3 regions of the Endozoicomonas sp. ALB091 genome follow, and region 1 is predicted to be linked to each of the others. Evidence: predicted binding sites of a transcription regulator. Region 1 holds the regulator's gene; each other region holds the start of a gene.
What was found. The regulator FNR, encoded in region 1, switches genes on or off when oxygen is low (the NO sensors DNR and NnrR bind a similar motif). The targets are predictions, from matches to a motif close to TTGATNTANATCAA.
Positions count from the first base shown of each region.

Region 1 (2,277 bases):
GCGATATTGAACAGCGGTTTGATATTCAATTCAGGGATTACTTCCGGGATGAGCTGGCAAGGCTGGAGCCGATGAGGGCAGACGGCCTGATCAGTCTCAATAGCGATGGCTTGCTGGAAGTACTGCCAAAGGGAACACTGCTGATCCGTAACATCTGTATGCAGTTCGACCACTATCTCCATCAACCGGAGATGAAAGAGAAGACGCTCTTCTCAAAGGTTATCTGAGTAACACTCCGGAGCAATCACCAGGCTCCGGAGCCCCTCTCCCGCCAGTACCGACAACGACTGATCATCCCGCACAGAACCGAAACCTCTCTGCAGCTCACCGGTTTATCAGAAAAAAACTGAAACTGACGACGACTTGCCACCACTATCACATTGATTTACTTGAAACATAAGTGCAAAATCTGCCATGTCCGTTAAATACCACGAACGAAAATTTAATCCTGTGACATAAGACAATGTCAGATTGATTTTCAGGGATAAAGACACACAACCACCAGGAGCCATGACCATACCATGATCAGGGTCAGCCCTGAGCTTGATAGATGACACGGCAGATGAGAGCTCACCGGAACCACCGCAGTTTATGACGCATTGCTGAAGCAGCACCAAACCCCTACCCTGGGTCTGCCCGGTTGCGTACATACCTGATTTACACTCCGGTAACACTTTTCATACACTTGGTTTTCCATAAACAGTGTCGAATTTCGCCAAATACGACTTTGAGGCCTCTCAATGACGTCAAAGCCCAACGTCCGACAGCCGAGCCATGTGGCCTGCAGAGACTGCAGCCTCAGCTCACTGTGCCTGCCACTGGCACTGAGCATTAAGGATATCGATCAGCTGGATCACATTATCAAGCGTGGGCGTCCTTTGAAAAAAGGCGAACACCTGTTTCTGGAAGGTGACCCCTTTACCAGTGTCTTTGCTGTTCGCTCAGGGGCTCTCAAAACCTACACAGCGACCAATGAAGGTGAGGAACAAATCACCGGATTTTACCTGCCCAGCGAAATTCTTGGCCTGAGCGGTATGGATACGGATACCTATCCGGTGTCGGCCCAGGCGATGGAAACCACCATGATCTGCGAGATTCCTTTTGAGCAACTGGAAACCCTTTCCGATCAATTCCCGGAATTGCGCCGACATCTGATGCGCCTGATGAGCAAGCGTATCCGTGAAGACCAGCAAATGATGATGCTGCTGTCCAAGAAAAACGCCGATGAACGTATTGCCACCTTCCTGATTAACCTGGCCAGCCGTTTTCGTCGCCGGGGTTTTTCTTCCCAGTCGTTCCGTCTGTCCATGTCGAGAAATGAGATGGGGAACTACCTGGGTCTGGCGGTAGAAACGGTTAGTCGTGTATTTACCCGATTCCAGAAAAACGGCCTGATCTCCGCCGTGGGCAAGGAAATCGAAATTCGCAACTCGGTTGAACTCTGTGCCCTGGCCGGGGGAAAAACACTGGAACCGATTGCTACCAACGCCTGACTTTATCCTCTAAAGAAGCTACCCTTTGAGGTGGCTTCTTCCTTTTTATCCATTGACTGACAGCGGCATGCTCCCTCCCATGCATACAAACGAATGTTCATCCGTTCAGGAATATCTGCGAACGCAAATCAGAACCATCGCGGACTGGCCCCATGAAGGCATCCTGTTTCGGGATATCACCACACTGTTTGAAAACCCGGAAGCCTGGCGTAAGGCCGTGGATGTCATGGTTCAGCGTTATGAGAACCAGACTTTTGATCGCATTGGCGCGCTTGATGCCCGCGGTTTCCTGCTTGGCTCGACACTGTCCTATATCATGAACAAGCCGCTGGCACTGTTTCGCAAGAAAGGCAAACTGCCAGGCAAAACCCTCAGTGTCGAGTATGACCTTGAATATGGCAAAGCCGTACTGGAAATGCATGAAGACACCATTAAGGCCGGTGAAAAAATTCTGTTAGTGGATGACCTTATCGCCACCGGAGGCACACTGCTGGCTGGGGATCAGTTGATTCGACAAGCAGGAGCCAGCACACTGGAAGCTGCAGCTATCATCAATCTGCCAGACCTCAAGGGCGCTGACAGACTCAATGCGGCGGGCATTCCAACCTATGCCCTGTGCAATTTTGCCGGTGAGTAAAACCACCCTCAGTTCAGAATTTCAGGGATGATACGATATGTCTCTTAGATCCAGGGTTAATGTCTGGATCTGAGAGCCCCTCCCGCAGTTACAGGACGCACAGACCGGGATCTACCCGGGAAAAGGACTTTGCAAATGGGAATATGC
Region 1 covers NZ_JBLYNQ010000017.1:21,248-23,524, reverse strand. Annotated here, with positions in the region: gene hemN (oxygen-independent coproporphyrinogen III oxidase) at 1-227, shown strand, start outside; gene fnr (fumarate/nitrate reduction transcriptional regulator Fnr) at 741-1,493, shown strand; gene ACO6UX_RS24055 (adenine phosphoribosyltransferase) at 1,573-2,130, shown strand; gene ACO6UX_RS24050 (hypothetical protein) at 2,266-2,277, shown strand, end outside.

Region 2 (2,277 bases), on a different contig from region 1:
CTAGACAAGCTCCGCTGAATAAGCCTGGCTGGTAGTGTCAGTATTCAAAAACAATCAATATAAAACGGGTATTCAATAATCAGAGTTGTCGTTGCCGTCTCTGCTCATTGAGCCAATACCGAAGCCTGAAGGCCCGTACTGGCGGCGCTTTTTGTAGGTTACCTTGGGCTCGGCGCTGCTATGGCGGTCTTCAGGCGCAGCAGGCCTGCAGTTCATAGTGCCGCTGATGGCGCTGTTGTTACCAACGCTGTTACCACTGCGATAGCTTTGACCACCGGATGAAAACCTGCGGACAGGCTGCTTGGTAACCGATGGCTGAAAAACGGAAACAGGCGTCTGTTCATACAGGTCTCTTTCTGAGTCCCGGTCAGACAGCAGTTCACTGTTCTGGACAGAACCTTCCTGCATATTCAGGCGCATACGATAAGGGTGACCGTAGCCTCTACGGCGACGTGGCTTGTGGTCTTTTGGCTCAGGTGGCTTCAGGCCGGTGAACTGCTCATAAATGGTTGTGTAAATATATTTGCTCATAACTACCTCCTGTTCATCCTCTCCCAGAAACGGATAAAATGTCTTTATTTGGTTGACGATGTTAGACAAACCCATTTTCGGTATGAATAGGTAACACTACTTAAAACTCTCTGAATAAACGGCAACAAACGTTAACAGTATAATGTTAGTGTCGTTAATTGTTTTGAAAAACGAAACGAAATAGAATTAACAGAAACAAAGACTAGCATTCATAAAAATAGATCGTTGCTTGATTTCATAATTTTTTTGAATTTTGGACTATTGGTAATAACTAATTTTTGCTAATCAAGGGATAGTTAATAAAATATAAGAGGATATCTTTTTTTGTTAATTCCTGTGGAAATGTGTTTATGTTTTTTTATAGCCGGTAGGTATTAACACTGATGGCAGAATTGTCGTATATACGTTAATTTGACTGAAATTATTTCTTATTCACCGGGTTGGCCAGTTTTACACCTGCGGTATGACCACATAGATGTGATGATTTTTGTGATGATGTGTTATCGCAATGTCTGCGTCCCCGCAAGATAGGCAAACGATAAGCCGACAATGATTTACTTTCATTGATGCAGATCAAGTTGGTGTCGCCGCCAATCAATGCAGTCTGACTGACCCGGAGCAGCATCCCCAAAGAATTCTCCAACCTATCAGGAGCCTCTTAGTATGACTGTAACCACCAGCGAACTGCCAGCAGCATGGGAAGGATTCACTTCCGGCGACTGGTCTGAAAGCATCAACGTTCGTGACTTTATCCAGAAAAACTACACCCCTTACGAGGGTGACAGTTCCTTCCTGGCCGGTTCCACTGAAGCGACAGACAAACTGTGGGCTGATGTTATGGAAGGCATCAGAGAAGAGAACCGCACTCACGCCCCCCTGGATTTCGATACCGATCTGCCATCCACTATTACTTCTCACGACGCTGGCTACATCAATAAAGATCTGGAAACCATTGTTGGTCTGCAGACCGATAAGCCGCTGAAGCGTGGCATCATCGCCAACGGTGGCATTCGTATGGTTGAAACTTCCTGTGAAGTTTATGGCCGTAAACTGGATGACATGGTTAGCAAAATCTTCACTGAATATCGCAAGACGCACAACTCCGGTGTTTTCGATGTTTACACTGCGGACATTCGCAACTGTCGTAAGTCTGGCATAATTACCGGTTTGCCAGATGCTTATGGCCGTGGACGTATTATTGGTGACTACCGCCGAATCGCTCTGTACGGTATTGATCGTCTGATTGTTGACAAGAAAGCCCAGCACAAGTCTCTGGATGCGGCGCTGACTTCCGGCGAGGATCTTGAGCGTACCATCCAGCTGCGTGAAGAGGTCATGGAGCAGATCAAGGCGCTGATGCAGATCAAGGAGATGGGGGCCAAATACGGTTGCGATCTCGGTAACCCTGCTGCCTCTGCCCGTGAAGCTGTTCAGTGGACGTACTTTGGTTACCTGGCTGCGGTTAAGTCCCAGAATGGTGCGGCCATGTCTCTGGGACGTACGGCTACCTTCCTGGATATCTATATCCAGCGTGACCTGGAAGCAGGCAGAATCACTGAAACGGATGCCCAGGAACTGATCGATCACTACGTAATGAAGTTGCGTATGGTTCGCTTCCTGCGTACTCCTGAATACGATCAGCTGTTCTCTGGCGACCCGATCTGGGCTACTGAGGCTATCGGTGGTATGGGCCTTGATGGTCGTACACTGGTTACCAAAAACTCTTTCCGCCTCCTGAACACCATG
Region 2 covers NZ_JBLYNQ010000003.1:739,508-741,784, reverse strand. Annotated here, with positions in the region: gene ACO6UX_RS06175 (hypothetical protein) at 73-531, opposite strand; gene pflB (formate C-acetyltransferase) at 1,195-2,277, shown strand, end outside.
Region 2: the regulator FNR is predicted to act here: its motif matches at 1,095-1,108, upstream of pflB (formate C-acetyltransferase).

Region 3 (2,277 bases), on a different contig from region 1:
AAGGTTATCTATGCCAACGGTGTGGCCATTCAGGTCATTTATTCCAGCAGCCCGGATTCCATCGATTACACCCGGTATGGCATTAACAATGCCGTGATTGTCGACAACACCGGTAAATGGCGTGATAAAGAGGGATTGAGCCTGCATTTGCAATCAAAGGGAGTATCCAGGGTCCTGCTGACAGCACCGGGAAAAGGGGATATCAAGAATATTGTTTATGGGGTAAATCATAACGATATTGAGCCGGAAGATCAGATTCTTTCCGCCGCCTCCTGTACCACTAACGCGATCACACCGGTGCTGAAGGCCATTAATGATGAGTTTGGTGTTGAACACGGTCATGTAGAGACGGTTCACTCTTACACCAATGACCAGAATCTGATTGATAATTACCACAAGGGTGAGCGTCGTGGACGCAGCGCTGCACTGAATATGGTCATTACCGAAACCGGGGCAGCGAAAGCCGTTGCCAAGGCGTTGCCTGAACTTGAAGGTAAGTTGACGGGGAATGCTATTCGGGTGCCGACCCCGAATGTTTCCCTGGCCATCCTTAACCTGTCCCTGGACAAGGCCACCACCGTTGAAGAGCTTAATCGCTTTATCAGGGAGACCTCACTGTATTCCAGCCTTCAGAAACAGGTGGATTACGTCACCTCTGTTGAAGCAGTTTCCAGTGATTTTGTGGGTAGCCGTCGAGCTGGCGTTGTGGATGGGCAAGCCACTATTGTTGACGGCAAACGCTGTGTGCTTTATGTCTGGTATGACAATGAGTTCGGTTACAGCTGTCAGGTCAACCGGATACTTCAGTTTATGTCTGGTGCGATGTACCCGTCGGTTCCATAAAACACTCGTTTGTCAGTAGTGATGAACACTTCACAGAGTGACTGATTAGTGGTTCGGCTAATCAGTCACTCTGTAGATCCTGCCTTTTTCATATCTTATCCCGATTTACCATTACGACCTGCGAACATTGATATGGGTCAACAATGAGTGAGATTGGTCGTCCTCTAAATTGTAACCATTCTCATTTGCGTATATATTCAGATCAATTGACATTTTGTCAGGCAGCAACCATTCCACACTAAAACCCCGACAAAAAACAGGTTCTGGCCCTGGCAGATGATTTAGGTGCAAATATCTGGGTCATTTTTGCGAGTTATTACCTGCTTTGCAGAAAAAACGCGTACAAAACTGACTTTATGATGCCTGTGGAGAAGATGTACATGAAGGTGACATTGGGTGAACTGAAAACCGGTGAATGTGGCCGGGTAACCGCTTTTGCGGATGCTGGCAGTGCTTACCGGCGGAAATTGCTGGCAATGGGCCTGACGCCCGGAACCCGGTTCACGGTTTGTCGTGTTGCGCCATTGGGGGACCCAATCCAGTTGGAAGTCAGGGGCTTTCAATTATCGATTCGAAAGGATGAAGCCGCTGTTGTAGAGGTTTCCAGAACATGAAAAAACACGTTGTTGCAATTGTCGGAAATCCTAACTGTGGTAAGACAACGCTGTTTAACGCGCTGACCGGTGCCCGGCAGCGGGTTGGTAACTGGCCAGGCGTTACTGTGGAAAAACGCAGTGGTTTTTATACCTTTGCTGATAACGCCATAGAAGTGGTTGATCTGCCAGGAACCTACTGTCTTGATGTGGTTGACAGTGACGTTTCTCTTGATGAAAAAGTGGCGCGGGATTATATCCTGAAGCGTGAAGCTGATTTAATTATCAATATTCTTGATGCTTCAAATATCGAAAGAAATCTGTACCTGACCACTCAACTGCTGGATATGGGTGCTCCGGTCATCGTTGTGCTCAATATGATGGACGTTGCCAGGGAAAAGGGCATGGACATTGATATTGACAAGCTGGCTGAGGAACTCGGCTGTCCGGTGCTGTCCCTGGTTGCCAGCAAGTCAGGCAATATCAAAGCCTTTTTACAAAATATTAATGATTTTCTGAATAATGGTATCTCCGTAGCCCCACCATTGAACCTTGGTGAACAGCTGGAACAGGCCATTGCCGTTATTGAAGCGACTCTTGAAGCGTCTGTGAATCTTGATAGTCCGCTGTCCCGACGCTGGTATGCCCTGAAGTTACTGGAAGGTGACACTGTGCCTCTGCCGGAACTGACCTGGCAGGTGGTCAATGAGGCTACCCGGCAGCGTCATATCATTGAGGCTGCCCTTGAGGAAGAGCTGGATATTATTCTGGCCAGTCGACGTTACGATGTGGTTGGTCAGCTTATGGAGTCAGTGATTCGTGAGCGGGGCGTGGTCAGTCA
Region 3 covers NZ_JBLYNQ010000007.1:13,546-15,822, reverse strand. Annotated here, with positions in the region: gene ACO6UX_RS12350 (glyceraldehyde-3-phosphate dehydrogenase) at 1-843, shown strand, start outside; gene ACO6UX_RS12345 (FeoA family protein) at 1,224-1,457, shown strand; gene feoB (Fe(2+) transporter permease subunit FeoB) at 1,454-2,277, shown strand, end outside.
Region 3: the regulator FNR is predicted to act here: its motif matches at 971-984, upstream of ACO6UX_RS12345 (FeoA family protein).